DNA from 4 places in the Streptomyces sp. YPW6 genome. Region 4 is predicted to be linked to each of the others. Evidence: riboswitches for the same ligand, from Rfam matches in the RefSeq annotation. Region 4 holds a riboswitch; each other region holds the start of a gene.
The links. A riboswitch is a leader RNA that binds a small molecule or an ion and turns the genes downstream of it on or off. The one in region 4 is predicted to bind cobalamin.

Region 1 (7,429 bases), 1.2 Mb from region 4:
ATGCGGCCGCGCCCACCCGCCCAGGGCGGACTACGGCACCCGGGCCGTCCACCCGGGCGTGGCGAACTTGCTCCGTACGAGCTCCTCGGCACGGGCCAGCTCGGCGCCCGTCACGCTTCCGGTGGTCAGGCCGTGGCGTCTGCGGAACGAGTCGATCATCCGCTCGATCACCACCTGGCGCGGCAGCCCGGTCTGCCGCCGCAACGGGTCCACACGCTTCTTCGCCGACCGGGTGCCCTTGTCCGACATCTTCTCCTTGCCGATGCGGAGCACCTCCAGCATCTTGTCGGCGTCGATGTCGTACGCCATCGTCACGTGGTGCAGCACCGCCCCCGGCCCGCCGTCCGGCCCGACCACCCGCTTCTGCGCCGCCCCCGCGATCTTGCCGACCTCGGTGGCGATGTCGTTGAGCGGCTGGTACCAGGCCTTGATGCCCATGTCCGCGAGGGCTTCCAGCACCCAGTCGTCCAGATAGGCGTAGCTGTCGGCGAAGGACAGCCCCGACACGAGCGTCTGCGGGACGGCGAGCGAGTACGTGATGGTGGAGCTGGGCTCGGCGAACATCGCGCCGCCGCCCGAGATCCGGCGCACGACGTCCACGCCGTGCCGCTCCACGCCCGCCGGGTCCACCTCGTTGCGCAGCGACTGGAAGCTGCCGATGATCACGGCGGGGGAGTCCCACTCCCACACCCGCAGGGTCGGCGGCCGCTTCCCCGCCGCCACCTCGGCGGTGATCACCTCGTCCAGCGCCATGTGCAGCGCGGGTGACTGCGGGGCCTCGTGGATCAGCTGCCAGTCGTAGTCGCTCCACTCCGTGGCGTGCGCCAGCGCCCGGCGTACGGCGGTGGCGACGCCCTCCGCGCTCAGCCCCAGCATCACCGTGGAATCGGGCAGCGCCGCCTCGATCCGGGCCGCGAGCCCGGCCGTGTCCGTGTGGGCGGGGGCGCCCTCCAGGGCCGCGTCGATCGCGAGGATCGCCTCGTCCGGTTCGAGGAAGAAGTCCCCGGCGACCCGGACGTTCCGCAGGGCCCCGCCCGCCACTTCCAGGTCCACCACGACCAGCTTGCCGCCGGGAATCTTGTACTCACCGTGCACGGCGCCGCCTCCAGTTCACACCTCGAGATCCCGGCTCGCCGCAGGAGCCGGACACCACCGGGTACAACGCGCGTCAGGGCGTAGATCATCCCGGATCGGGGCGTGGACGGCCACCCGGCCCCGGCCACGCCCCGAGCCGGGACGGGCGAACCAGACCGCCCAGCAGCACGAACACTGGGTGCCGACAGACCCGCGCCCCGCGCTCAACCGCCAGGACCTCCCTACAGCTGGTCCCCCCTGCGGGGTGGTTCCGGAGGATACGTCCCGCCACCGTCCTTGACGTCCGCTTCGCAGGTCCGTGGGTCGTAGGACTGGTCATTGGGGATCAACAGAACTCCGTCAACCTGCTCAGGGTGCTCGACGGCGAGCCAGGTGTTGCCCGTGAGGGGATCGTCGGCCGGCCCGGACGCCTGGGACGAGAAAACCGTCTGACACCCCAACGTCACACGCTCCTCGTCGACCGCACAGGCGTCCACCGCTCGGTCGGAATATTCATCGGCGCCGTCGAAGCGGAAGCGGAAGTGGACCTGGTCGCCTTCGGAGGGCACCTGCGGGTGGGGCTCCAGGCTCCAGTCAACGACCGCGGCGGTGACGCCGAGAGGCTGCCCCTCCGTGTCCACGACCTGCACCCTGACACCGGCCTTGCCGCGCTCCGCCGTCGTGTCGGTGCAGCCCCAGGACGAGCAGCCGGACAGGGCGCATATCACCAGAGCCAGCGGGGCGACGGCGCGTACCCGTGCGGGGAACAAGGGGATGACCTCCGGTCGGAGTGGAGCGGGGAAGTATATCCCGGGGCCCGGCAGCCGCGGGTGATGGCGGCGAGCGCCTGCGGCGGCGAAGCCGAAGCGCAGAGGAGCCCTGTGCAGTGGGCGGGGTGCTCGATGCGCCCGCAGGGGCCGTGCCCGGCCCCTGGCATGATCGGCGGACATGGCAGACTCCAGCGACGCGCTCCGGCACATCCTCGTCATCGGCATGGGCGCCGGCGACCCCGACCACCTGACCCTCGCCGCGGTGAAGGCCATGCGCCGGGCCGACGTCTTCTTCGTGCTCGGCAAGGGCCGGGAGAAGGAGTCCCTGACCCGGCTGCGGCGCGACATCCTCGACGAACACCTCACCGGCCCCTACCGCGTGGTGGAGGCCGACGATCCGTGGCGCGACCGCACCCAGGACGATGCCGTGCGCTACACCGAGGCGGTGCACGACTGGCGTCACCGCCGCGCCGACATCTGCGAACGCCTGATCATCGAGGAGCTCGCACCGGGGCGGTGCGGAGCCTTCCTGGTGTGGGGCGACCCGGCCCTGTACGACAGCACGCTCGCGATCCTCGACGACATCCGGGAACGTGGCACCGTGGAATTCGGCCACGAAGTGATCCCCGGCATCAGCAGCGTCTCCGCCCTCGCCGCCCGGCACCGCGTCACCCTCAACCAGGTCGGCCGCCCCGTCCGCATCACGCCCGGCAGACGGCTGGCCCAGGGCTTCCCCGAGGACGACAGCGACATCGTCGTGATGCTCGACGGCCAGGAGAGCTTCACCCGTCTGACGGGCCGGGGCCTGTGGATCCACTGGGGCGCGTACATCGGGACCCCCGACGAGATCCTTCTCTCCGGGCCGCTCGACGAGGTGGCCGGAGAGATCAGCCGGCTGCGCGGGGAGGCCCGCCGACGCCACGGCTGGATCATGGACACCTATCTGCTGCGCCGGGGGCCTTCCGGCGGGAGGGCGGCGGGCGAGGCGGAGGCGGCGGGCCGCCCGGCGGACGGCGCGGACGGTTCGGTGGGCGGCCCGCTCGGCTGACCGGCCGGGGTCAGCGCCGGGACTCGTGTTCCCTGATGACGCCCAGTCCATGACCGAGGCTCGGGCACTCGGCGCTCAGGTCGTCGCCCCGCACGAGGTAGTTGTCGACCCGGCCGTCCGTCGGCCGCTCGACGGCGCGATACTGCGTGCCGTTCACGGTGATCGTCCAGTCGTCGCCGTCCTGGGCCCACCCAACTGTCTTCTTCATATGACGTTTTCCGTTCCTCGATCGGCCCTGCCGGGGATCGGCAGGGCCGTGTAGTGGGAAGAAGAACGGCCTGTGACGCTCCGTGGTTCCGCATTCCCCTACGCCATTCGGTTACATCTGGGTCACTGCCTCCGCACAGTCGAGACGACCGGCCTGACCGGCGGTCAGGGAGCGGATGACGAACAGCCGAACGACCGGGGAACCTGTGACGCCCGCCATCGGTCCGGCGCTCGGGCGGACCGATGGCGGGCGTCGGACCGAGGCCAGGGTTGCCGGCGCCGTCGGTCCGACGACGTCAGCCGCGGGCGTCAGCCACGGGCGGCCGGAAAGGACCACCCCGTGTCTCACCTCACGGTCCGAAGTATGAACAGCGGTGTGCGTCCGGCGGTGCTCCCCTTAGGGTGGCCCGTGCAGCTGGTTCGCCCTGTCCGCCAGACAGGGCGTCGTAAGAGGGAACCCGGTGGGAATCCGGGACTGCCCCGCAGCGGTGAGTGGGAACGACCGCCGTCATACGCACTGGGCCCGACCGGGTCCGGGAAGCGACGGCCACTAGGTGTCTGCCCCGGCAGACGTGCCCGCGAGTCCGAAGACCTGCCCGTTGCCCGCACGCGACCGTTCGCGTGCGGAGATCTCGGTGACCTCGTGGGCGGGTCGGCGGAACGGTCAGGTGGACGGGCACGCTGCGACGTGCCCCGGTGTCCGCCCGACACGTCATCCCTTCGCGTCCGCGTCCCGTCCCGGGATCTGCGTCGCAGACACGCTCGCGAAGGAGAGTCACGTGACAGCGAAGCCCGCAGCCGCGGCAGCACGGGCCACCGTGTACGGCTACCCCCGCCAGGGTCGGAACCGTGAACTGAAGAAGGCCGTCGAGGGCTACTGGAAGGGCCGCGTCGACGCGGACACCCTCCGGCGGACCGCCGCCGAACTGCGCCGCGGAACCTGGCAGCAGCTCGCCGAGGCCGGCGTCCACGACGTGCCGACCGGTGATTTCTCGTACTACGACCACGTCCTGGACACCAGCGTCATGGTCGGCGCCGTCCCCGCACGGCACCGTGCGGCGGTCCACGCGGACGCCCTCGACGGCTACTTCGCCATGGCCCGCGGTACGCAGGACGTCGCGCCGCTGGAGATGACGAAGTGGTTCGACACCAACTACCACTATCTGGTGCCGGAGTTGGGCCCGGACACCGTGTTCACCGCCGACTCGGCCAAGCAGGTCGCCGAGTTCAGGGAGGCCCTCGCGCTCGGCCACACCCCGCGCCCGGTCCTCGTCGGCCCCGTCACCTACCTCCTGCTCGCCAAGGCGGCCCCCGGTGTGGCCGACGGCTTCGAGCCGCTGACCCTGCTGGACCGTCTGCTGCCCGTGTACGCCGAGGTCCTCGCCGACCTGCGGGCGGCCGGCGCCGAGTGGGTCCAGCTGGACGAGCCCGCCCTCGTCCAGGACCGCACCCCGGCCGAGCTGAACGCCGCCGCCCGCGCCTACCGCGACCTCGGCGGACTCACCGACCGGCCCAAGCTGCTGGTCGCCTCCTACTTCGGGCGGCTCGGCGAGGCGCTCGCCGTCCTCGCCAAGGCCCCCGTCGACGGCCTCGCCCTCGACTTCACCGAGACCGGTGCGGGCAACCTCGACGATCTCGCGGCCGCCGGCGGGCTGCCCGGCAAGCGGCTGGTCGCCGGCGTCGTCAACGGCCGCAACATCTGGATCAACGACTACGAGAAGTCCCTCGCCACCCTCGGCACCCTGCTCGGCCTCGCCGACCAGGTCGACGTCTCCGCCTCCTGCTCCCTGCTGCATGTCCCGCTGGACGCGAAGGCCGAGCACGGCATCGACCCGCAGATCGCCCGCTGGCTCTCCTTCGCCGAGCAGAAGACCGAGGAGATCGTCGTCCTGGCCCGCGCTCTGGCCTCCGGCACGGACGCCATCGCGGCCGAACTCGCCGCGAACCGGGCCGACCTGGCATCCCGCACCGATGCCGCGATCACCCGTGACCCGGCCGTACGCGCCCGAACGGCGGCCATCACCGACGCGGACGGCCGACGCTCCCAGCCCTACGCCGAGCGGACCCTCGCCCAGCGGTCCCACCTCGGGCTGCCGTTGCTGCCGACCACCACCATCGGCTCGTTCCCGCAGACCACCGAACTGCGCACCGCGCGGGCCGACGTGCGAGCGGGCCGGATCGACGCGGCCGGATACGAGGAACGCATCAAGGACGAGATCCGCGAGGTCCTCTCCTTCCAGGAGAAGGCCGGGATCGACGTCCTGGTGCACGGCGAGCCCGAACGCAACGACATGGTCCAGTACTTCGCCGAACAGCTCACCGGCTACCTCGCCACCCAGCACGGCTGGGTGCAGTCCTACGGCACCCGCTACGTCCGCCCACCGGTCCTCGCCGGGGACATCTCGCGCCCCGGGCCCATGACCGTGCGCTGGACCGCGTACGCGCAGTCGCTCACCGACCGCCCGGTCAAGGGCATGCTCACCGGGCCGGTCACCATGCTCGCCTGGTCCTTCGTCCGCGACGACCAGCCACTGGGCGAGACCGCCCGCCAGGTCGCCCTCGCCCTGCGCGACGAGGTGAACGACCTGGAGGCGAACGGCACGTCGGTGATCCAGGTCGACGAACCCGCGCTGCGCGAGACGCTCCCGCTGCGGGCCGCCGACCACGCCGCGTACCTTCAGTGGGCGACGGAGTCCTTCCGGCTGGCCACCGCCGGGGTACGGCCGGACACCCAGATCCACACCCACATGTGCTACGCGGAGTTCGGCGACATCGTCCAGGCCATCGACGACCTCGACGCCGACGTCATCAGCCTGGAGGCCGCCCGCTCCCACATGCAGGTCGCCCGCGAACTGGCCGCCCACGGCTACCCGCGCGAGGCCGGGCCCGGCGTCTACGACATCCACTCACCCCGCGTCCCCGGCGCCGAGGAGGCAGCGGCCCTGCTGCGCAAGGGACTTGAGGCCATCCCCGCGCAACGTCTGTGGGTGAACCCCGACTGCGGCCTGAAGACCCGCGGCTGGCCCGAGACCCGGGCCTCCCTGGAGAACCTGGTCGCCGCAGCCCGGAAGATCCGCGCGGAGCTGGCCACCGAAGCGGTGTGATACCGGCCCGGTGCGGGAGGGGCCACCGCCCCTCCCGCATCGGGCCGTGCCCGTCCGCACCGGTCCGTACCGATGCGTGTCCGAGCCCGCTGGTAGCGTGCCGCTTCCGTACCGGGGATCACGAAGAGGCGGGGTGCGTACGGGAAGTGACATGCCATGAGGTGGATGCCCGGCGCCTGGACGCGGTATCGGAAGGCATCGTCGGGCGGACGGCGGGGCGGTGGCACGGTACGCGCTACGGCGCCCCGACCCCGCGGCGCATGCGTGAACCGGCCGGGGAACTGCTCGACCACGTCGCCGCCAGCACCGGTCAGGGCGGCGCGCTGGACGACGTCGCGCGCTCCGCGCTGCTCACGGCGGCGGAGTGCCGTCCGGGGGAGATGAGCGTCGGCTGCTTCCCCGACGGCGACCAGGAGGTCCTCCTCCCGCCGATCGGGGAGCGGCTCAGCACCGAGGACACAGCTCTCGGCGATGTCGTCGCCTCCTCGCGGGAGCAGGCCCCTTCGGCCCGTACCTGGCTCGACCTCTTCGCGGCCTGCCTCGTCAGCCATCTCGTGTGGGACGGGCAGCGGGTACCGGCCTGCTGCTGCGGGACGACTCGGAAACCAGCAACTGGGGCCCCTGGTAAGCGAAGTGGCGCCCCCGAGCGGGCTGAGCGCGCGTCGTTCACACCCTCGGAGTTAGGTTAGCCTAACCGTCAAGCCGCGGAGGTGGATCTTTCCGCCTCCGGAGCCGCCCCCGCGCGGCTCCCGCTTCCGCGCGGCCTGTCCGCACCACGACCGAAGGCCCCGCCATGCCGCCTGCCTCCCTCCCGCCCCCCGGTGAACCCTCCGAGGAACGCCGGGCGTCGGGCGCGCACTCCGCCACGCCGTCGAGCCCCGGTCCCGAAGGCGTACGGGGAGGTCTCGTCGCGGGCGGTGCACGCGGTCCGGAGCACCTGCGGCCCCTCACCGCCATCGTCCTGGACGCCCTGGCGGACGCCGCCCCGGCCCGGGGCGGGCCACTGCCCGCCGGAGGGCCCGAGGCCGTGGCCCGGAGCGCCCGCGCTCTCTGCTCCCCGGTCCTGCCCGAGGAGGGCGTCGGCCCCGAGGCCGCGCTCGGGGACGTCGTGCGCGCGGTCGCGGAGGGGGCCGCGGACCCGGCCGACCCCGCCTGTGTCGCCCATCTGCACTGCCCGCCGCTCGCCGTGGCCGTCGCGGCGGACCTGGCGGGCGCGGCCCTCAACC
Region 2 (7,429 bases), 4.1 Mb from region 4:
GGGTAAATGGAACACATCACGCTGCTGCTTGCGATTGTGGTCGTAACAGCTCTCGTGTTCGATTTCACGAACGGTTTCCACGACACCGCCAACGCGATGGCGACCACCATCTCGACCGGCGCGATGAAGCCCAAGACAGCGGTGGCCATGTCCGCCGTTCTCAACCTGATCGGCGCGTTCCTGTCGGTGGAGGTCGCCAAGACGATCTCCGGCGGGATCGTCAACGAAGACGGCATCAGAACCGAGGTCATCTTCGCGGCGCTCGTCGGCGCCATCCTGTGGAATCTGCTGACCTGGCTGCTGGGGCTCCCCTCCAGCTCCTCCCACGCCCTGTTCGGCGGTCTGATCGGCGCCGCGGTCATGTCGGCCGGCTGGTCCTCGATCAACGGCGGCACCGTCGTCACCAAGGTGCTGCTCCCCGCGATCGCCGCCCCGCTGGTCGCCGGTATCGCCGCGATGCTGGCCACCCGGCTGACGTACCGGATCAACCGGAACGTCACCGACCCCAACCAGCAGAAGTCGACCGCCAAGGGCTACCGGGCCGGGCAGATCGCCTCCGCCGGTCTCGTCTCGCTCGCCCACGGCACCAACGACGCCCAGAAGACGATGGGCATCATCACCCTCGCCCTCGTCACCAGCGGCGTCCTGGCCCCCGGCTCCAACCCGCCTCTGTGGGTCATCGTCTCCGCCGGCATCGCCATCGCGCTCGGCACCTACCTCGGCGGCTGGCGCATCATCCGCACCATGGGCAAGGGCCTGACCGACCTGAAGCCGCCGCAGGGTTTCGCCGCCCAGACCAGCGCGGCGACCGTCATCCTGGCCTCCTCGCACCTCGGCTTCTCGCTCTCCACCACGCAGTCCTGCTCCGGCGCCGTGATGGGCGCGGGCCTCGGCCGCAAGGGCGGTGTGGTCCGCTGGTCCACCGCCACCCGGATGTTCGTCGCCTGGGGTCTGACGCTGCCGGCCGCGGGTCTGGTCGGCGCGGGCGCCGAGTTCCTGACCAAGCAGGGCACGTGGGGCATCACCGTCACCGCGATCCTGCTCGTGGGCGGCTCCTTCGCGATCTGGCTCGCCTCGCGCCGCCAGCCCGTGGACCACACCAACGTCAACGACACGGACGGCGACGAGCCCCAGGGCGTCGTCACCACGGCCATCGCCGCGGTCCAGCCGCCGCCCGTCGGGGCCCCGGCCTCCGACCTCACGACCACCATCCCGGCCCCGGCCTCGGCGCCCGACGACCCGGCCCGGCCGCCGGCCAAGGTGTAAGGACAGATCAGCATGAAAATCGACTGGGCAGCTCTCGCCTCCGTCTTCGGTGTCAGCCTCGTGGTCACCGTCGCGCTGGTCGGCCTCTTCACCCTGGGCATCGTCGCCCTCTCCAAGCAGTCCGCGACGGCCGAGGGCCGCGCGTCCGGCGGGACGATCGCACTGGCGCGCACCGGCGCGTACGCCTGCTTCGGGCTGTGCGTGGCGGCGGTCTCGTACGGGATCTATCTGATCGTCGCCTGACCCCCCACCTCGCACTCCCCCGGGCCGGACACACCTCGTGTGTCCGGCCCGGTGTGCGTCCGCCCACAGTCGAGCCCCGCAGGTCAACAGCGAGTTGACGGCTGTTCTCGGGGCGTGGTGGACTGCCGGAGCCATTTACGGCGACAGCAGAGGAAGCCGGTGCGAATCCGGCGCGGTCCCGCCACTGTCACCGGGGAGCACTCCCCCACATCGGACGTCACGGCTCGCGGTACGCGGGCTGGAAGGCCGGGGGAACTGCGGATCCGGGAGCCAGGAGACTCTCGTCGCCGGTCACGTCGAACCAGGGCGCGGACCCTGAGTGAGGACCTGTGCCATGCCCGGCCGCCGTGTGCCGTTCCCTGCGCCGCCCGCTGTGTCCCTCCGTGCCGGAACCCCTCGTCCCGCGACGGGCTGAGCCGTGCGTGCCGACCGTGTCTTCGCCTGCGGCGCCACGGCCGGGCTGATCGCCGACGCGCTGCTCGGCGACCCCCGGCGAGGCCACCCCGTCGCCGGATTCGGCCGCGTCGCGGCGCGGGTCGAGGCCCTGTTGTGGCGTGACGACCGCGGCCGGGGCGCGCTGCACACCCTGGTGTGCGCCGGAGGCGCCGTCGGGGCCGCCGCGCTGGCCGCCCGCGCCGTCCGCGAACGCCCCGCGCTCGCGCTCGCGCTGACCGCCGCCACCGCCTGGTCCGTCGTCGGCGGAACGTCGCTGGGCCGGGAGGCCCGTGCCATCGGGGGTGCGCTGGCCTCCGGGGACCTGGAAGCGGCCCGGGAGCGGCTGCCACATCTGTGCGGGCGCGATCCGCACTCCCTGGACGGGCCGGGCATCGCCCGCGCCGTCGTCGAGTCGGTCGCCGAGAACACCTCGGACGCCGTCGTCGGCGCGCTGGTGTGGGGGGCGATCGGCGGGGTGCCGGGGCTCGTCGGCTTCCGGGCGGTGAACACGCTGGACGCGATGGTGGGCCACAAGTCGCCCCGCCACCGGCGTTACGGCTGGGCCTCGGCCCGCCTGGACGACGTGGCGGGGTGGCCGGGCGCCCGGCTGACAGCCGTGCTGGCCGTGGCGGCCGGCGGGCGGCCCGCCCAGGCCGTACGCGCCTGGAGAGCGGACGCGCACCGCCACCCGAGCCCGAACGCGGGCCCGGTGGAGGCCGCCTTCGCGGGGGCGCTCGGCGTACGGCTGGGCGGCACGCTCGCGTACGCGGGGCGCGTCGAGCACCGGCCGGTGCTGAACGGGGCGGCCGGGCGGGACGTGCGGGGCGCGGACATCGAGCGCGCGGTGCGGCTGTCGCGCCGGGTGGGCGCCCTGGCCCTGGGGGTGTGTGTGGCGGGCCGCCTGACGGCGGGCCACCTGGTCGCGCGGCGACGGGCCGCCGGACGGATGCGGGGGCGGGCATGAGCGGAACGGCAGGCCGCGGGACGGCACGGTCGCGTGCGGTACGCGGTACGGGAGGAGAGGGGGCGGGGATGAACGGCGGCGGGCTCCTGGTCGCGGGCACGACCTCGGACGCGGGCAAGAGCGTCGTCACGGCGGGCATCTGCCGGTGGCTGGTGCGCCGGGGCGTGAAGGTCGCGCCGTTCAAGGCGCAGAACATGTCCCTCAACTCCTTCGTGACCCGCGAGGGCGCGGAGATCGGGCGCGCCCAGGCGATGCAGGCGCAGGCCGCCCGGGTGGAGCCGACGGCCCTGATGAACCCGGTGCTGCTGAAGCCCGGGAGCGACCGCTCCAGCCAGGTCGTCCTGATGGGGAAGCCGGTCGGCGAGATGAGCGCCCGGGGGTATCACGGGGGCCGTCAGGAGGCGCTGCTCGGCACGGTGACGGACTGCCTGGCGGAGCTGCGGTCGACGTACGACGCGGTGATCTGCGAGGGGGCCGGTTCGCCGGCCGAGATCAACCTCCGGCGCACCGACATCGTGAACATGGGGATCGCGCGGGCCGCCCGCTTCCCCGTGCTGGTCGTCGGGGACATCGACCGGGGCGGGGTCTTCGCCTCGTTCTTCGGGACGACGGCGCTGCTGGGCGCCGAGGACCAGTCGCTGGTCGCGGGCTATCTGGTGAACAAGTTCCGGGGCGACGTCTCGTTGCTGGAGCCGGGGCTCGACATGCTGCACGGGCTGACCGGACGGCGGACGTTCGGCGTGCTGCCGTACGCCCACGGGCTCGGCATCGACGAGGAGGACGGCCTGCGGGTCTCCCTGCGGGGTGCGGTGCGCGAGTCGGTCGTGGCGCCGCCCCACGGGCAGGACGTGCTGCGGGTCGCGGTCTGCGCGGTGCCGCTGATGTCCAACTTCACGGACGTGGACGCGCTGGCCGCCGAACCGGGCGTCGTCGTGCGGTTCGTGGACCGGGCGGAGGAGCTGGCCGACGCGGACCTGGTGATCGTGCCGGGGACGCGCGGCACGGTGAAGGCGCTGGCCTGGCTGCGTGAGCGCGGTCTCGCGGAGGCGCTGGTGCGGCGGGCGGCCGAGGGGCGTCCGGTGCTGGGGATCTGCGGCGGTTTCCAGGTGCTCGGTGAGCGGATCGAGGACGAGGTGGAGTCGCGGGCGGGGGTCGTGGACGGGCTCGGCGTGCTGCCCGTGCGCATTCGCTTCGACCGGGACAAGACGCTGGCGCGGCCGGTCGGTTCGGCGCTGGGCGAGCCCGTGGAAGGGTACGAGATCCACCACGGGGTGGCCGACGTGCGGGGCGGGGAGCCGTTCCTGGACGGGTGCCGGGTGGGGGCGGTGTGGGGGACGCACTGGCACGGGTCGCTGGAGAGCGACGCGTTCCGGCGGCGGTTCCTGGTGGAGGTGGCCCGGGCCGCCGGACGGCGGTTCGTGCCCGCGCCGGACACGAGCTTCGGGGTGCTGCGGGAGGAGCAGCTGGACCGGCTCGGGGATCTGGTGGAGGAGCACGCGGACACGGACGCGCTGTGGCGGCTGATCGAGGGCGGGGCGCCCCCCGGGCTGCCGTTCGTGCCGCCCGGGGCGCCTTCGGTGCCGGGTGGCGCGGGTGCGGATGGTGTGGCGGGCCGGGGCGCCGCTCCGGCCCCCGCTCCTCGATCGCCGGAGGGGCTCGACCATGCCGGGTCCACCGGGGCGAGGGGCGAGGGGCCTGGTGCGACCGGTCACGCAGAAGCTGAACAGCATGTCGACGAGGAGGCCTTGTGAGTACGCCGTATCCCTTCACCGCGATCGTCGGGCAGGACGACCTGCGGCTCGGGCTCTTGCTGAACGCCGTCAGTCCGGCCGTCGGCGGGGTGCTCGTGCGGGGTGAGAAGGGGACCGCCAAGTCCACCGCCGTACGGGCGCTGGCCGCGCTGATGCCGGAGGTCTCCGTCGTACCGGGGTGCCGGTTCTCCTGTGACCCCGGCTCCCCCGATCCGGCGTGTCCCGACGGGCCGCACGCTCAGGCCGCCGGTGTGTCGCGGGCCGCGCGGACTGTGGAGCTGCCCGTCGGGGCGTCCGAGGACCGGCTCGTGGGGGCCCTGGACATCGAGCGGGCGCTCTCGGAGGGAGTGAAGGCGTTCGAGCCGGGGCTGCTGGCCGACGCGCACCGCGGGATCCTGTACGTCGACGAGGTCAACCTCCTCCACGACCACCTGGTGGACCTGCTGCTGGACGCGGCGGCCATGGGGGCTTCGTACGTCGAGCGCGAAGGCGTCTCCGTACGGCATGCGGCACGGTTCCTGCTGGTGGGGACGATGAACCCGGAGGAGGGCGAGCTGCGGCCGCAGCTGCTGGACCGGTTCGGGCTGACCGTCGAGGTCGCCGCGTCCCGGGACACCGACGAGCGGGTGGAGGTCGTGCGGCGGCGGCTCGCGTACGACGACGACCCCGAGGGCTTCGCCGCGCGCTGGGCCGAGGAGGAGGGCGCCCTGCGCGAGCGGATCGCCGCCGCGCGCGTCCTGCTGCCCCGGGTCGCGCTGAGCGACGGCGTACTGCGGCAGATCGCCGCCACCTGCGCCGCGTTCGAGGTCGACGGGATGCGGGCGGACATCGTGATGGCCCGGACCGCCACCGCGCTCGCCGCCTGGGCGGGCCGCGAGGAGGTCACCGCCGACGACGTCCGGCAGGCCGCCCTGCTGGCCCTCCCCCACCGGCGGCGGCGCAACCCGTTCGACGCGCCGGGCCTGGACGAGGACAAGCTCGACCGGACCCTGGACGAGGCCGACGGGGATCAGGGGCAGGACACCGACGGCGGTGACGACGATCCCGACCCGGGTCCCGACGGCGGGGGCGACGGTGGTGGGGGCGGTGGCGTGCCGCCGCAGGCCGACGGGGAGGACCGTACGCCGCCCCGGGGCCCGGCGGACGACACGCCGTCCCCGGCGCCCGAGGGTGCGCCCGACGCGCCCGGACGGACCGCCGGGGCGAGCAGCGGCCCGTGGCCGCCGCCGAGCCGTTCCGGACGAAGGTGCTCAGCGTGCCGGGGCTCGGCGAGGGCGCTGCCGGGCGGCGCTCCCGGGCGCGTACCGAGCATGGCCGTACCACCGGCGCGCGGCGGCCCGAGGGGGCGCTGACCAAGCTGCACCTGGCCGCCACCGTGCAGGCCGCAGCCCCGCACCAGCGGGTCCGCGGCCGGTCCGGGCGCGGGCTCGTGGTGCGCCGGGACGACCTGCGGCAGGCGACCCGGGAAGGACGTGAGGGCAACCTCGTGCTGTTCGTCGTGGACGCCTCCGGGTCGATGGCCGCGCGGCAGCGGATGAGCGCGGTCAAGGGAGCCGTGCTGTCGCTGCTGCTCGACGCCTACCAGCGGCGGGACAAGGTCGGTCTGGTGACCTTCCGGGGCAGGGAGGCCGATGTGGCGCTGCCGCCGACCTCGTCCGTCGACGCGGCCGCCGCCCGGCTGGAGTCCCTGCCGACCGGGGGCCGCACGCCGCTGGCCGCCGGGCTGCTGAAGGCCCACGACGTGCTGCGGGTGGAGCGGCTGCGCGATCCGTCGCGGCGGCCGCTGCTCGTCGTCGTCACGGACGGGCGGGCCACCGGCGGGCCGGAGCCCGTGGCGCTCGCGGGGAGGGCCGCGCGGCTGCACCGGGCCGAGGGGACGGCCTCGGTCGTCGTGGACTGCGAGTCGGGGTACGTACGCCTCGGTCTCGCCGGGGAGCTGGCCCGGGACCTGGGAGGCGCCGCCGTCACGCTCGACGAGCTGCGGGCCGACTCGATCGCCGGGCTCGTCAAGGACGTCACCGCAGCCGGGAGGGCCGCTTAATGCCGCAGGGACAGCCGATATCGGTGCCGGACGACGGACTCACCACCCGTCAGCGCCGCAACCGCCCGCTCCTGTTCGTCCACACGGGCGTCGGGAAGGGGAAGTCGACCGCCGCCTTCGGGCTCGCGCTGCGGGCCTGGAACCAGGGGTGGCCGATCGGGGTGTTCCAGTTCGTGAAGTCGGCGAAGTGGAAGGTCGGCGAGGAGAACGCGCTGAAGGTGCTGGGCGCGAGCGGCGAGGGCGGCACGGTCGACTGGCACAAGATGGGCGAGGGCTGGTCCTGGGTCCAGCGCGACGGCCAGCTCGACAACGAGGAGAAGGCCCGTGAGGGCTGGGAGCAGGTCAAGCGGGACCTGGCGGCCGAGACGTACAAGCTGTACGTGCTCGACGAGTTCGCCTACCCGCTGCACTGGGGCTGGATCGACACCGACGAGGTCGTCGAGGTCATGCGGAACCGGCCCGGCACCCAGCATGTGGTGATCACCGGCCGCAACGCGCCCGACGCCCTGATCGAGGCCGCCGACCTGGTGACCGACATGTCGAAGGTCAAGCATCCGATGGACGCGGGGCAGAAGGGCCAGAGGGGCATCGAGTGGTGAACGTGCCCCGTCTGGTCATCGCCGCGCCTGCCTCCAACAGCGGCAAGACCACCGTCGCCACCGGTCTGATGGCCGCCTTCGCCGCGCGCGGGTCGGCCGTCTCACCGCACAAGGTCGGTCCGGACTACAT
Region 3 (7,429 bases), 1.8 Mb from region 4:
TGTGGCTCTGCCACAGCGTGTGCCGCGCCGGGGCCGTCGAACTGGTCCCGGCCCTGGAGGACATCGGCGACTGGCTGCGCGCCCACCCCACCGAGATCGTGACGCTCATCGTCCAGGACGACATCGGCCCCGAGGAAACCGAGCAGGCGTTCGGCGAGGCGGGCCTGGACGACCTCCTGCACACCCCCGACGCGGACCCGGACGCCCCGTGGCCGACCCTGGCGGAGATGATCGACAGCGGCCGCAGGCTGGTGGTGTTCGCCGAGAAGGCCGACGGCCCGGCTCCCTGGTACCGCAACTTCTACCGGTACGGCATGGAGACCCCGTTCGCCTTCCGCAGTCCCGCCGAGATGACCTGCGTACCCAACCGGGGCGGCACCGGCAAGCGGCTCTTCCTGCTCAACCACTTCATCACGAACGCCGGCGGCAGCCGCCTGGACGCCGGTCGTGTCAATGCCCGCGAGTGGGTCCTGGAGCGGGCCCGGGCCTGCGAGGCGGAGCGCGGCAGCCCGGTCACGTTCATCGCCGTCGACTACTCGACGATCGGCGACGCGCTCGGAGCGGTGGACGAACTGAACTCCCGCCGCACACAGGACGACTGACGGCACGGTGCCCGCCGGCGAGACGCCCGGCGGCCGCGACGCGGGGTCGCCCGAAACCCCCGGAGACCCGGGAGGCGAGCGTGAGAGGCTACGTCCCCAGGGGCTCCCCACCGTGCGGACGGAGCCGGACGACCGCCGACAGATCAGGAACTCAGCACCCATGACGCCTCCGAGCGACCCGGCACCGCACGGTGCCCCCGCCGCCGCACCGGCCCCCCGGGGCCGTCTGCTGGCCGTGAGCGACCTGCACGCGGCGGTGAGCGACAACCGGCCGATCGTCGAGTCCCTGCGTCCGACGTCCGACGCGGACTGGCTGATCGTCGCGGGCGATGTGGCGGAGCGGCCCGAGGACATCCGGTGGGCACTGGGGCTCCTCGCGGAACGCTTCGCCCACGTGATCTGGACCCCCGGCAACCACGAGCTGTGGACCGTGCCCAAGGACCCCGTCCAACTGCGCGGCCGGGCGCGCTACGACCACCTCGTCGAGCTCTGCCGGGAGCTCGGGGTGACGACCCCGGAGGACCCCTACCCGCTCTGGCCGGGCCCCGACGGGCCGGTGGCGATCGCGCCGCTCTTCCTCCTGTACGACTACACCTTCCGCGCTCCGGGGACGCACACCAAGGATGAGTCGCTCGCCGTCGCGCACAAGAGCGGCATCGTCTGCAACGACGAGTACCTCCTGCACCCCGACCCCTATCCGACCCGGGAGGACTGGTGCCGTGCCCGGGTCGCCGAGACCCGCCGCCGACTCGGGGAGCACGACCCGCAGATACCCCTCGTCCTCGCCGGGCACTGGCCGCTCGTCCGCGAACCCACGTCGGTGATGTGGTACCCGGAGTTCGCCCAGTGGTGCGGCACCGAACTCACCGCCGACTGGCACCGCCGCTTCAACGTCGCCGCCGTCGTCTACGGCCACCTCCACATCCCCCGGACGACCTGGTACGACGGGGTGCGCTTCGAGGAGGTCTCCGTCGGCTACCCCAGGGAGTGGCGCCGACGGGGCCACCCGCGCGGGCTCCTGCGGCAGATCCTCCCGTACGAGGGTGAGCCCGCCTCCCCGGAACGGACCGGGGCCGAACCGTCCACCCAGCCGCGCACCCCCGGAGCCACCTCGTGATCGACCTCCTGCTGCCCGCCGACGTCTCCTCGGCGCACACCCGCGCGGAGACCGTCCCGGACGGAGCCCTCTTCCCGGAGGAGGAGGCACTGATCGCCCAGAGCGTGGCCAAGCGCAGGAACGACTTCGCGACGGCCCGCGCCTGTGCCCGGCGCGCCATGGCCGGACTCGGTCTGCCGCCCACGCCCGTGCTCCACGGTCACCGGGGGAGACCCCTGTGGCCCGAGGGAATCGTCGGCGCCCTCACCCACTGCACCGGCTACCGGGCGGCCGCGCTGGCCCGTGCGACGGACGTGCTGTCGCTGGGCATCGACGCCGAGCCGCACGCCCCGCTCCCGACCGGCGTAAGAGAGTTGGTGACCCTGCCCGCCGAGCGCGAGCGGATCGGTCCGCCGCTGCCGGAGGGTACGGGTGACATCCACTGGGACCGCGTCCTGTTCAGCGCCAAGGAGAGCGTCTTCAAGACCTGGTATCCCGTCACCGGGCTCGAACTTGACTTCGTCGAAGCAGATCTGACGTTCCGTCGCATTGACGTCCCCGGCAGCGGTGACGGACCGCGCGGCCCCGTCGCCGAGGGGACGTTCGCCGCCCGCCTGCTGCTCACCGATCCGGCCCTGCCGACGACGCTGCACGGGCGTTGGCGGGTGGAGGACGACATCGTCGCCACGGTGGTGCTGGTCCGGCCCGACTGGCGCAAAAAGGCTGCTTCCTGACGTGACGTCAACCATTGAGGAGCAGTGGGATGCGAGGGCCGGTCCGGCGGTGACGGCCGGCCGTGGCGGTCAGCCGGCCGGGGGAGCGGTGAGCGGGCGTCCGAGATTCACGTTCCAGCGGCCGGACCGCCCGCTGAGTTCGGTCAGGGCCAGCGGGGCGACGTCCAGTCGCCAGAAGGCCTCCGCCGGCAGGCGCAGGCCGTGGACGACCGCCGCCCGGACGACGGCGGCCTCCGCCACCGCCAGGAAGCTCGTGCCGGGCGCGCCCGGTCCGCCGAGGGATTCCAGCCATGTCCCGGTCCTGGCCACCAGGTCGCACAGCGACTCGCCGCCGTGCGGAGCCGCCGACGGGTCGCCGAGCCAGGAGGCCACCGCCACGGGTTCGGCGGCCGCCACCTCGTCGAGGCGGCGGCCCGCCCAGCCCGCCAGGTCCCAGCCGCCCAGGGCCGGTTCGGTCCGGGCCGTCAGACCGAGGGCCTCGGCGGTCTCACGGCACCGGCGGGAGGGACCGCTGAGCGCGAGCCCGCCCGACGGCACCGCACCGGCGGCGGCCCGCGCGCTCGCCCGGCCGGACCGGTCCAGCGGGGAGTCGCCGTCGAAGCGTGCCTCCCGCAGCGCCGCGTTCATCGCCGGTGAGATCAACATCACCCGTACGGTCATGTCCCAGCCTTCCCTGCCGCCTCAGGGGCCCCACAGCCCTGTCGCCCCAAGGCATCCGTCCCCCGAGACGCTCCCATTCGACCATGGCGGCGCCCGCGTACAGGCGGTATGGTCACGTCGACCATGACGAGGGTGAGACGGAAGTCCGGTGAGAATCCGGCACGGTCGCGCCACTGTGTACCCGCCCCCGGGCGGGAAGTCAGACCCGGCACCTTCGTCTGAGGCACCACGACAGGGACGCGTGTTCCCACAGGAGGTTCTGCCATGGCACAGTCCGCCGTTTCCGCGACGGGGACATCCGAGATCACTCCGATCTCGGCGAAGACCCTTGCCCCGTGGGCGGTCTTCTTCGGCATTCTCATGCTCGTCCTGCTGTACTTCGTCGGCGCCGAACAGGGCGCCACCGCACTCATCTCGGGCGAAGGCGTCCACGAGTGGGTTCACGACGGCCGCCACCTGCTCGGCTTCCCCTGCCACTGAGACGCCGGAGGAACCAGTCCCCGCCGGACAGACCGTCCGCCGGGGAATCAGCGGACGCGGCCGGCAGCGGCAAGCAAGAGAAACCAGGAAACCATCGTGAACCCCATATCTGTCAGAGCCCTGCTCGTGCGCGGCATGCTCGCGGGCCTGATCGCGGGTGCGCTCGCGCTCGTCGTGGCCTACTTCCTCGGTGAGTCGCAGGTGGACGCGGCCATCGCTCTCGAAGAGGCGCACAGCCATGACCACGGCGGCGGCGAGGAGTTGGTCAGCCGCACCATGCAGGCCACCGGCGGACTCGCCACCGGCGTCCTCGTCTTCGGCGTCGCGGCGGGCGGTGTCGCAGCCCTCGTGTTCTGCTACGCACTGGGCCGCATCGGCGGGTTCGGCCCCCGGGCCACGGCGGCGCTGATCGCGGGTGCCGCCCTGCTCACGGTCTACGTCGTGCCGTTCCTCAAGTACCCGGCGAATCCGCCCGCCGTCGGCAACCCGGACACCATCGGCCGGCGTACCGCCTTGTTCTTCCTGATGATCGCCCTCAGTGTGCTGCTGGCCGTCGCCGCCGTCATCGTCGGCAAGCGGCTCGCACCCCGCCTGGGCAACTGGAACGCGAGCATCGCGGCCGTCGCCGGATTCATCCTGCTGATCGGTCTCGCCTACGCCTTCCTGCCCTCCTTCGACGAGGTGGGCAAGGACTTCCCGGCGACCCTGCTGTGGGAGTTCCGGCTCTCGACGCTGGCGGTCCAGGCGACGCTGTGGAGCACCTTCGGCATCGTCTTCGGTTACCTCACCGACCGGCTGCTGACGCCCGTCGGGCGTGCGGCGGCACCGCGGGCCGCGAGTGCGGTGAGCTGAGCCGTACCGACGCGATCGCGTACGGCCTGCACGTCAGAACCCGCCGGGGAGCATCCGGCGGGTTCTGTCGTGCACCCTGCGGTCCGAGATCCTCGCGCGCAGGCGACTGCCGCCGGCCGTCCAGGCCGAGGGGGAGCTTCCCCGCGACCGCCGTTCACCGCGGCGGCGTCGCGCCACCCGAAGGTGCGCTCGGCGGGTCCGGCCGGTGGCCCCACAGCGGATGGGCGAGGTGCGGAGGGCGTAGCGGTGCTACGGCAGTGGCCCGGTTGAGCGCCCTCCTGCGGAAGGAGCACGGGGCGGGGCTGAGCACCGCCGAGGCCGCGCTGATGAAGGAGTGGCTCGACCGGGTGGCGAACGCCCGCCCGGGCGCCTGATCCGGAAGCCCGAGAGGGCCGGTCGAGGCGTGGTGCGCCCGGGAGTCCGGGCGTCATCGGAGGCCGGGCCCGCACCGAGGGGTGCGGACCCGGCAGGCGGAAGTGCGCGAACACTCAGGAGTGTTCGGCACCGGGGCCGAAGTCACCGACGAGGGCCGCGGCCATCCGCAGGTGCGGTGCCGCTTCGGCGCCGCGCCCCTGGCGTTCCAGCGTCCGGCCCAGCATGAGGTGCGCGTACGTCTCCACCGGGTCCAGCTCCAGGATCCTGCGCAGTTCCCCCTCCGCCTTTCCCAGCCGGGCGGAGTGGTAGTAGGAGCGGGCCAGCAGCAGCCGCGGCGCGACCTGCTCCGGCGCTTCCTCGACGAGTCCGCCCAGGATGCGCGCGGCCGTCAGGTACTCCTTCGCCTCGAAGAACATCTGCGCGCGGTCCCACCGGTCGGCGGCGGTGCCGAACTCGTAGTAGGTCTCGGTCTCGCTCACCCTGTCCTCCTTCGTGTGGTGCGGGCCGCCTCCGGACCGCCCCGCCGTACGTTCAGCCATGACAACACCGCACACTAGTTGAACATTCCACTAAACTTCGGCGTGGTACCCGGTCCGCCACGCCCCTACGGGAATAGGTTGAGCGCCATGAGTAATCTCGATCGCCAGGCCACGCCCTCCATCTGCGGAGGACGGGGTTTCGTCGTCGCCGAGCCCGTGCGTGAGCTTCTGGCTCCCCGCCGCGTCCGGCTGGGCGAGTCCACCGAGGTCCGCCGTCTCCTGCCCAACCTCGGACGGCGCATGGTGGGCGCGTGGGCCTTCGTGGATCACTACGGCCCCGACGACATCGCCGACGAGCCGGGGATGCAGGTCCCGCCGCATCCGCACATGGGCCTCCAGACCGTCAGCTGGCTGCACGACGGGGAGGTGCTCCACCGGGACAGTCTGGGCAGCCTGCAGACGGTACGCCCCCGGGAGCTGGGCCTGATGACCTCGGGCCGCGCCATCAGCCATTCAGAGGAGAGTCCGAAGGAGCACGCCCGGCTGCTGCACGGGGCGCAGCTCTGGGTGGCCCTCCCGGACGCCCACCGCCACATCGAGCCGCACTTCCAGCACCATGCGGATCTGCCCGTCGTGACCGCCCCCGGCCTGTCCGCCACCGTCATCCTGGGCGAGCTGGACGGGGCGACCTCGCCCGGCACGGCGTACACGCCGATCGTCGGCGCGGACCTGTCCCTGGCCGGCGGCGCCGAGACCCGCCTGCCCCTGGACCCCGACTTCGAGTACGCGGTCCTGTCCATGTCGGGCGAGGCCGAGGTCGACGGCGTACCCGTACTGCCCGGTTCGATGCTCTACCTCGGCTGCGGCCGCACCGAACTGCCGCTGCGCGCCGTCTCCGACGCCGGCCTGATGCTCCTGGGCGGCGAGCCGTTCGAGGAGGAGCTCGTGATGTTCTGGAACTTCATCGCCCGATCCGGTGAGGAGATCGTACAGGCGCGAAAGGACTGGGAGGAGGGCTCGCGGTTCGGCGAGGTGCAGGGCTACGACGGCGCCCGCCTGCCCGCACCGGAGCTGCCCGCGACTCCGCTGAAGCCACGCGGGCGGGTGCGCTGACCTGCGGAAAGCCGTGGTCTGTCCGACCCTCCTCCCATCGGCGGCCGCCCTGCCAGGACCCTCGATCCGCATCCTGTTCCGTGCCTGGCCCCCGGGGGTCTGCTGGGCTCGGTTGGAGGTGCGTGAACTCTCGCGGCTGAGCATGTGTCCCAGCGTTCGATGGGATCGATGCTTACCCGTTGCTGACTCTTCCGGCAACCCGTCAGGTATCGATGGCGGCCTTCTGTCGGCGGATGCCGAGGGGCAGGCCCGGACGGAGCGTGACTGGGCGACACAGGACCCGGGCACCGAGTTGGTACGGCTGTCCGCCGAGTCCTGCCAGCGCGCGGCCGGCGCTCCTGGGCTGTCAGCGGGGACTCCGTGACAGCGGTCGGGGTCGGCTTCTAGGCAGTGCGTGGTTGCAGGTCGACATCATTCCCGGACATGTGGGCAACGATTCCGTGGTCGGTGACGGTCACGGACCGGATCGCGAGTCCTTCGGGCAGGTTGTCGAGCGGCATGGTGCGCTCCAAGCTGCTTTCCAGCAGGGTGCGTGCGGCAGGAGGCACATTCTCGGAGAGCCGGACGTCGTCGACTCCGATGGTTCTCGGGCCGGCGATGCCGATGCGTGTGGAGGCCGAGATCTGTCCGAGCAGCGGGACCCGGGTGGTCACCTCCAATTGGTCGTCGCCGTGCCCTCGGTCGACGGCGACCCCGTAGAAGGCCGAGAGGTCTCCGTACGCGATGGTCGCCGTGACCTCTGCATCGTCGGCCCGTTCCCGTCCCCCCTGCTCTTGGTGGACTCCGTGCAGTTGGACGGCGAGATCCTGGATGATCAGGACACGGCCGTTCACGGTGGCCGGAACCTGCGCGGCGTCGATGTCAGCCTCAGTGATCTTCTTCCGAGCCAGCTGCATTGACACGGGAAAGCCGTTCACATGTACCAGGGGAACGGAGTCGAGGCCCATGCCCCGCCGAACCGATTCGGCGATGCGGTCCTGCACGTGCTGTGTGGCCCACACTTCACCGCCGCCGGCGGCGAGCAGTGCCAGAGCGATC
Region 4 (7,429 bases):
CAGCGCGTCCAGCGCCTCCTGGGGGTAGGTCCGGCCGATGAAGTGGCTGCCCGCCGGCACGGCGATGAGGTCGGCCTCCTCCAGCCGCTCCAGGCCGTGCTGCGTGGCGATGGTGAAGCCCGCGTGCGTGTTCAGGACGGGGCCCTCGGCGGAGACCACCGCGAAGTCGTGCACCGGCAGGCCCTCGTCGCTGCGGTCGAGGCCGAACACCTCGCACAGGACACCGAGTTCGAAGGGGTGGACCTCGTCGAGGAGAAGAGTGGCGACATTGGTCAGCATGGAGTGAGTGTGGCAGGTATTTGACGCCCCGTGGCAGTCCTGCCACTGCTGGATCGCCTTCCGGCGGGCCAGAGTGGAGGCATGAACACCTTCCTGGACTACCTCGTCGTCGCCGTCCTCTTCGCTCTCGTTCTCGCGCCCGCGGCCTTCGGCGCCGCCCGCGAACGCCGTGTCGACCGCCAGCTGAGGGAGGCGGAACGGGGGCGTCCGGCAGCCGGGCCCCCGACGGCGGAAAGCGCCGCGCCGCTCCCCGGGCTCACGCGCCCCCTGCACGGGCGGAGCTGGGCGAAGGCGTAGGACCTGGCGTCGAACCGCCGTCCACCGCGTCACGCCCGGCACGCACCCACGTCGCAAAGCGGGCCCCGGGCACCGAATCGGTGCCCGGGGCCCGCCCGGTCAGGCTCCGCGCCCCGGCCTAGAAGTCGTCGTCGAACCCGACCGAGCCCTCGACGGCCACCTGGTAGGCGGACGGGCGGCGCTCGAAGAAGTTCGTCAGCTCCTGGACGCCCTGCAGCTCCATGAAGGAGAAGGGGTTCTGCGAGCCGTACACCGTCGGGAAGCCGAGGCGGGCGAGCCGCTGGTCGGCGACGCACTGAAGGTACTCGCGCATCGACTCGGTGTTCATGCCCGGCAGCCCGTCGCCGCACAGGTCGCGGCCGAACTGGAGCTCCGCGTCGACGGCTTCCCTGAGCATGTCGGTGACCTGCTGCTGGAGTTCGTCGTCGAAGAGGTCCGGCTCCTCCTTGCGGACGGTGTCCACGACCTCGAACGCGAAGTTCATGTGCATCGTCTCGTCACGGAACACCCAGTTGGTGCCCGTGGCGAGACCGTGCAGCAGACCGCGCGAGCGGAACCAGTACACGTAGGCGAACGCCCCGTAGAAGAACAGACCCTCGATGCAGGCCGCGAAGCAGATCAGGTTCAGCAGGAAGCGGCGGCGGTCCGCCTTCGTCTCCAGCCGCTCGATCTTCTCGACCGAGTCCATCCATGTGAAGCAGAACTGCGCCTTCTCGCGGATCGACGGGATCTCCTCGACCGCGTCGAACGCCGCCGCCCGGTCGTCCGGGTCGGGCAGATAGGTGTCCAGCAGGGTCAGATAGAACTGGACGTGCACGGCCTCCTCGAAGAGCTGCCGCGACAGGTACAGCCGCGCCTCGGGGGAGTTGATGTGCTTGTACAGCGTCAGGACCAGGTTGTTCGAGACGATCGAGTCACCGGTCGCGAAGAACGCCACCAGCCGGCCGATCATGTGCTGCTCACCCGGCGACAGCTTCGCGAGGTCGGCGACGTCCGAGTGGAGGTCGACCTCCTCCACGGTCCAGGTGTTCTTGATCGCGTCCCGGTAGCGCTCGTAGAAGTCCGGGTAGCGCATGGGACGCAGGGTCAGCTCGAATCCCGGGTCGAGCAGGTTCTTGTCTTCGGTGGAGCTCATTACTGGCAGGCCTCGCAGGACTCGGGGTTTTCGAGGGAGCAGGCGATGGCGTCCGCGTCGGGCGCCTGCGCCTGCTGTACGGGAATGGGGGCGGCGGCCGACGCCTGGCCGGACGCGGCACGGGCGATCCGGGTCGCCGGGCGCGAGCGCAGGTAGTACGTCGTCTTCAGCCCCTGCTTCCAGGCGTACGCGTACATCGAGGAGAGCTTGCCGATCGTCGGCGTCTCCAGGAACAGGTTGAGCGACTGGCTCTGGTCGAGGAACGGAGTACGGGCCGCCGCCATGTCGATCAGCCCGCGCTGCGGGATCTCCCACGCCGTGCGGTACAGCGCCCGTACGTCCTCGGGGATCCAGGCGAAGTCCTGCACCGAGCCGCTGGCTTCGCGCAGCGCCTCGCGGGTGCGGGCGTCCCACACGCCGAGCTTCTTCAGCTCCTCCACCAGATAGGCGTTCACCTGGAGGAACTCACCGCTGAGCGTCTCGCGCTTGAACAGGTTGGAGACCTGCGGCTCGATGCACTCGTACACACCGGCGATGGAGGCGATCGTCGCGGTCGGGGCGATGGCGAGGAGCAGCGAGTTGCGCATCCCCGTCTTCGCGATCCGGGCGCGCAGGGCGTCCCAGCGCTCCGGCCAGTTCAGCTCGGTGGCGTAGTGGTCGGGGTGGAGCACACCGCGCGCGGCACGCGTCTCGGACCAGGCGGGCAGCGGGCCCGCGCGCTCGGCCAGGTCGCAGGACGCCTCGTACGCGGCGAGCATGATGCGCTCGGCGATCTGCGTGGAGAGCGTGCGGGCCTCGGGCGAGTCGAAGGGCAGTCGCAGCTGGAAGAAGACGTCCTGGAGGCCCATCGCGCCCAGCCCCACCGGCCGCCAGCGGGAGTTGGAGTTCCCGGCCTGCTCGGTCGGGTAGAAGTTGATGTCGACGACCCGGTCGAGGAAGGTCACCGCGGTGCGGACCGTGGAGTCCAGGCGGTCCCAGTCGATCGAGCCGTTCGCCACGAACGCGCCGAGGTTGACCGAGCCCAGGTTGCAGACGGCCGTCTCGCCGTCGTCGGTGACCTCCAGGATCTCCGTGCACAGGTTCGAGGAGTGCACGACCCGTCCCGGCTCGGCGGTCTGGTTCGCGGTCCGGTTGGAGGCGTCCTTGAACGTCATCCACCCCTGGCCGGTCTGCGCGAGGGTCCGCATCATCCGGCCGTACAGCTCACGCGCCGGAATCGTCTTGCGGGCCAGCCCCTTGGCCTCGGCCGCCCGGTAGGCCGCGTCGAAGGCGTCGCCCCACAGGTCGACCAGCTCCGGCACGTCCGCCGGGGAGAACAGCGACCACTCGGTGTCCGCCTCGACCCGGCGCATGAACTCGTCCGGAATCCAGTGCGCCAGATTCAGGTTGTGCGTACGCCGCTGGTCCTCACCGGTGTTGTCGCGGAGCTCCAGGAACTCCTCGATGTCCGCGTGCCAGGTCTCCAGGTAGACCGCCGCCGCGCCCTTGCGCCGGCCGCCCTGGTTCACCGCCGCCACCGAGGCGTCCAGCGTCTTGAGGAACGGCACGATGCCGTTGGAGTGCCCGTTGGTGCCCCGGATCAGCGAACCCCGGGCGCGGATGCGGGAGTACGACAGACCGATGCCGCCCGCGTGCTTCGAGAGCCGCGCCACCTGGTGGTAGCGGTCGTAGATCGAGTCCAGCTCGTCCTTCGGCGAGTCCAGCAGATAGCAGGAGGACATCTGCGGGTGCCGGGTGCCGGAGTTGAAGAGGGTGGGGGAGGAGGGGAGGTAGTCCAGCTTGCTCATCAGCCCGTAGAGCGCGGCGACCTCGTCCAGCGCCCGCACCGACTCGTCCTCGGCGAGGCCCGCGGCCACCCGCAGCATGAAGTGCTGCGGGGTCTCGATGACCTGCCGGGTGATCGGGTGGCGCAGCAGGTAACGGCTGTGCAGCGTACGGAGACCGAAGTAGCCGAAGCGGTCGTCCGCGCCCTCGGCCAGCGTCCGCTCGACCAGCTCGTCCAGCGCCTTCGCGTGCAGCTCGACGAAGGCGGCGGTGCGGTCGGCGATCAGGCCCTCGCGGTGTCCCACGGCGACCGAGGCGGAGAAGGAGGTGGCGCCCTGGCTCGCCGCCTCGTCCGCGATCGAGAGGGTCAGCAGCCGCGCGGCGAGGCGGGAGTACGCCGGGTCCTCGGAGATCAGGCCCGCCGCCGCCTCGGTGGCCAGCGAGCGCAGTTCGGCCTCGTCGGAGCGGGCGCTGCGCCCGCGCAGGGCCGCGGCGGCGACACGTCCGGGGTCGGTGTCGGGAAGATCGGCGGTGAGGTCGGTCAGGGTCCGCAGCAGGGCGGTCCCGGGTCCGTCGGTCGTGCCTTCCCCGGACGCGGTGGAGACAGCGGATTCGGTGGCTGAAACCGGATCGGCGGGCGCGATGGTCACTGGGCTTTCCCTCGCTCGGCAGGGGGCCGGCGGCGGACGGGGAAGCCGGGCAGCGCGAAGCCCGGGGCGGGAGCGCACTGCTGACGGCGTCCACCGGCCTATCCGCGAGGCCCGGACGTCTGGCGTCCGGTTCGGTCGAGCCGGACGCACTGTCGACAGGTCTTCGGACTTGCAGGTGCGCAAAAGCGCACTGATCACACCGTTGCGGGACAGTTCCGGATTCGCACCGGATTCCCCTGCGGCGACAGCGAGGTCGAGCATACATGTGGGGGCCGCCAGATGATGCGGCCCCCACATGTTGTGTCGTGTCGTTTCCCTATGCCCCTCGGGACACCGCCTCCAGCGGCAGCCGGAAGGTCATGAGCCGCAGGCCCGGCACCGGCTCCCAGTCCCGTCCGGGGGTCCGCAGAAAGCCGAGCCGACGGTAGATCCCATGGGCTGAGAGCATGGCCGGCTGCGTCGACAGCACCAGCGCCCGGACCCCTTCCGCCGACCGGGCCCGCTCGATGCACGCCCGTACGAGAGCCTCCCCCACGCCCCGCCCGCGCCCCTCGCGGGCCACGGCCAGCATCCGGAACTCGGCCTCGTCCGGACCGGCGATGTCGCACCACGGAGTCCCGGGAGCGGCATACGTCACCCCGCCCAGCACCACTCCGTCCGCGTCGAGGGCGACCAGCACCTCCGCTTCGGCCGCCCGCCGCTCCACCGCCCGCAGTTCGAGGAGATACGGGTCCTGCGGGCCGTCCAGCAGATCGTCCCCGAGATACGCCCCGGCGATGATCCCGCCGAGCACGGCGTACTCGGCGGGCTCCGCGACCCTGATCGTCAGATCCATCAGCCGCTCGCCCCCACCTCGTTGTCCGGGGCCCCGTCGCCCACCGGCGGCAGGTCTCCGCGCTCGACCGGCTGCTGCCCGGCGCCCTCCCGGGCCGGCGGCAGCACCTGGTCCAGCTCCCGGTCGTCGGCGCGGTGGGCGGCCCGCGCCGCCGCGCGCAGCGTCGCCCTGTCCACCGTTTCGCGCGCCCCGCTCACCGTGACCACGAGTCCGCCCTGCTCCCGGGCGTACGCATGGCCCGACTCCGTGGCCCGGTACCAGTGCTCGCCGTCCCGCTCACAGGTCACCAGGGGCTCCTGACCGCTCGCGGCCGCCGAGTCCTTCGTGCAGTCGGCGTCGGCGTGCGGGCGCCGCTCCACCGACAGCTGGAGCATCCCGCCGTCCGGCGCGGTGTAGGAACTGCTGAACCCGTCGTCACCGAGCACCCCGACCGACTGGCGCGCCAGGGCGTAGCCCGCGGCCTCGGTCACCCACACGTGCTCCGCGACGAGCTGTGCGGCGCTCGCCCGCGCCTCCAGCTCCGCCCGGCCGGGCGGCGGACCGGCGGAGGAGCTCCGGTCCGCCGCCCGCGCGCCGGACGCCGGCTCGGTGCCGCAGCCCGTCGCCGCGAGGGCCAGGGCCAGCGTCGTCGCCAGGAGGAGAGGCCGGAGCCGGGGAGATCGGGGGTGCGGTGTCATGGGGACATCCTTTCGTACGGTGAGGGCTCGGTGTGCCGCAGCGCCCATGGCCGGGCGGGGACGCGGAAAGGGGCCGCCGCACCCCTGGACGGGATGCGGCGGCCCCGGTCGGCCGGCGGTGCTCAGCAGCAGCGGAAGCCCTCGCGCGGATCCGCCTCCCGGGCGTCCGTGCGGCTGCGTTCGAAGGCGCGGCGGGTCATCACCGGCGCCTCGGGATCGTGCGTCCTGGCGTGCGCCACATAGCGGTCGTACGTGGACTCGCCGGTCAGCTCGCGGACGTACCAGCGGATCCGTCCGGCCACCCGTCGCACGTCCGCGACCGTCATGTCCGGCTCCCCGTCTCCGCCGGCTCCTTGCGGATGCCGCCCTCGGGACCGAGGCCGGCGGCGGCCAGTTCGGCCTTCTCCTCCTTGGTGGCGACGAGCGAGGCCGGGGCGACGAGCCTGGACTCGACGTACGGCGCCTCGTGGAGCCTGACGCCCTCCGGGTCGCGGATGGCCTTGTAGCAGACCCGGCCGGCGTCGACGAGCACCACGATGATGAGGAGCGCGAAGAGGGCGCTCAGCACCCCGTCGACGGTGGAGTTGGTCACGACGGTCCGCATGTCGTCCATGGACTTGGCGGGCGCCAGCACCTCGCCCGCGTCGATGCCCGCCTGGTACTTGTCGCGCTGGGCGAAGAAGCCGATCTTCACGTCGTCCGAGAAGATCTTCTGCCAGCTCGCGGTGAGCGTGACCGCCACGTCCCATGCGAGCGGGACCGCGGTGACCCAGGCCCACTTCAGGCGGCCGGACTTGACGAGCAGGGTGGTGCAGACGGCCAGCGCGACGGCGGCCAGCAGCTGGTTGGCGATTCCGAACAGCGGGAAGAGCTGGTTGATGCCGCCCAGCGGGTCGTGCACGCCGACCCAGAGGAAGTACCCCCATCCGCCGACCACCACGGCACTGGCGAACCAGACGCCCGGCTTCCAGCTGACCTCGCGGAACGGCTTGTAGACGTTGCCCAGCATGTCCTGGAGCATGAAGCGCCCGACCCGGGTGCCGGCGTCCACGGTGGTGAGGATGAAGAGCGCCTCGAACATGATGGCGAAGTGGTACCAGAACGCCTTCATCGCGCTCCCGCCGATCACCGCGGAGAAGATCTCCGACATGCCGAGCGCGAAGGTGGGCGCGCCACCGGTCCGGGAGAGCAGGCTCGCCTCCTCGACGTCCTTGGCGGCCTGGGCCAGGGCGTCCGGGGTGATGGTGAAGCCGAAGTTCGCCACGGCCTGGGAGGCGGACTGGACGCTGTCGCCGATCACGCCGACGGGTGCGTTGATGGCGAAGTAGAGCCCGGGATCGATGATGCAGGCCGTGATCATCGCCATGATGGCCACGAACGACTCGGTCAGCATGGCGCCGTAGCCGACCATCCGGATCTGCGTCTCCTTCTGGACCATCTTCGGCGTGGTGCCGGAGGAGACCAGGGCATGGAAGCCGGAGAGCGCGCCGCAGGCGATGGTGATGAAGACGAACGGGAACATCGATCCGGCGAAGACCGGGCCCTGGCCGTTGGTGGCGAAGTCGGTCACCGCGGGCATCTTCAGGGTCGGCAGCGCGACGACGACGCCGAGGGCGAGCAGCGCGATCGTGCCCACCTTCATGAAGGTGGAGAGGTAGTCGCGCGGGGCCAGCAGCAGCCACACGGGAAGCACGGAGGCGAGGAATCCGTACACGATCATCCAGATGACCAGCGTGCCCGGCTCCAGCGTGAAGAAGTCCGCCCACGACGACTCGGCGACCCAGCCGCCCGC

Region 1: another riboswitch for cobalamin. It lies ahead of metE (5-methyltetrahydropteroyltriglutamate--homocysteine S-methyltransferase); the one in region 4 lies ahead of KME66_RS09445 (ribonucleoside-diphosphate reductase subunit alpha).
Region 2: another riboswitch for cobalamin. It lies ahead of KME66_RS27620 (cobalamin biosynthesis protein); the one in region 4 lies ahead of KME66_RS09445 (ribonucleoside-diphosphate reductase subunit alpha).
Region 3: another riboswitch for cobalamin. It lies ahead of KME66_RS01885 (CbtB domain-containing protein); the one in region 4 lies ahead of KME66_RS09445 (ribonucleoside-diphosphate reductase subunit alpha).

Annotation. Positions count from the first base shown of each region.
Region 1 covers NZ_CP076457.1:954,774-962,202, reverse strand. Annotated here, with positions in the region: gene KME66_RS04245 (biotin/lipoate A/B protein ligase family protein) at 31-1,095, opposite strand; gene KME66_RS04240 (hypothetical protein) at 1,317-1,844, opposite strand; gene cobF (precorrin-6A synthase (deacetylating)) at 2,023-2,892, shown strand; gene KME66_RS04230 (hypothetical protein) at 2,903-3,100, opposite strand; cobalamin riboswitch at 3,499-3,714, shown strand; gene metE (5-methyltetrahydropteroyltriglutamate--homocysteine S-methyltransferase) at 3,879-6,203, shown strand; gene KME66_RS04220 (hypothetical protein) at 6,464-6,892, shown strand; gene KME66_RS04215 (aminotransferase class V-fold PLP-dependent enzyme) at 6,997-7,429, shown strand, end outside.
Region 2 covers NZ_CP076457.1:6,297,166-6,304,594, reverse strand. Annotated here, with positions in the region: gene KME66_RS27630 (inorganic phosphate transporter) at 7-1,266, shown strand; gene KME66_RS27625 (hypothetical protein) at 1,279-1,509, shown strand; cobalamin riboswitch at 1,658-1,790, shown strand; gene KME66_RS27620 (cobalamin biosynthesis protein) at 1,928-2,908, shown strand; gene KME66_RS27615 (cobyric acid synthase) at 2,977-4,659, shown strand; partial or broken gene KME66_RS27610 (putative cobaltochelatase) at 4,656-6,700, shown strand; gene cobO (cob(I)yrinic acid a,c-diamide adenosyltransferase) at 6,700-7,299, shown strand; gene KME66_RS27600 (cobyrinate a,c-diamide synthase) at 7,293-7,429, shown strand, end outside.
Region 3 covers NZ_CP076457.1:419,524-426,952, reverse strand. Annotated here, with positions in the region: gene KME66_RS01905 (hypothetical protein) at 1-602, shown strand, start outside; gene KME66_RS01900 (metallophosphoesterase) at 763-1,719, shown strand; gene KME66_RS01895 (4'-phosphopantetheinyl transferase) at 1,716-2,432, shown strand; gene KME66_RS01890 (histidine phosphatase family protein) at 2,502-3,092, opposite strand; adenosylcobalamin (AdoCbl) riboswitch at 3,218-3,311, shown strand; gene KME66_RS01885 (CbtB domain-containing protein) at 3,357-3,572, shown strand; gene KME66_RS01880 (CbtA family protein) at 3,669-4,424, shown strand; partial or broken gene KME66_RS01875 (TetR/AcrR family transcriptional regulator) at 4,676-4,798, shown strand; gene KME66_RS01870 (tetratricopeptide repeat protein) at 4,913-5,278, opposite strand; gene KME66_RS01865 (pirin family protein) at 5,426-6,391, shown strand; gene KME66_RS01860 (DUF2993 domain-containing protein) at 6,775-7,429, opposite strand, start outside.
Region 4 covers NZ_CP076457.1:2,181,537-2,188,965, reverse strand. Annotated here, with positions in the region: gene KME66_RS09460 (GlxA family transcriptional regulator) at 1-279, opposite strand, end outside; gene KME66_RS09455 (hypothetical protein) at 361-576, shown strand; gene KME66_RS09450 (ribonucleotide-diphosphate reductase subunit beta) at 695-1,711, opposite strand; gene KME66_RS09445 (ribonucleoside-diphosphate reductase subunit alpha) at 1,711-4,125, opposite strand; cobalamin riboswitch at 4,262-4,398, opposite strand; gene KME66_RS09440 (GNAT family N-acetyltransferase) at 4,442-4,960, opposite strand; gene KME66_RS09435 (hypothetical protein) at 4,960-5,637, opposite strand; gene KME66_RS09430 (YbdD/YjiX family protein) at 5,760-5,963, opposite strand; gene KME66_RS09425 (carbon starvation CstA family protein) at 5,960-7,429, opposite strand, start outside.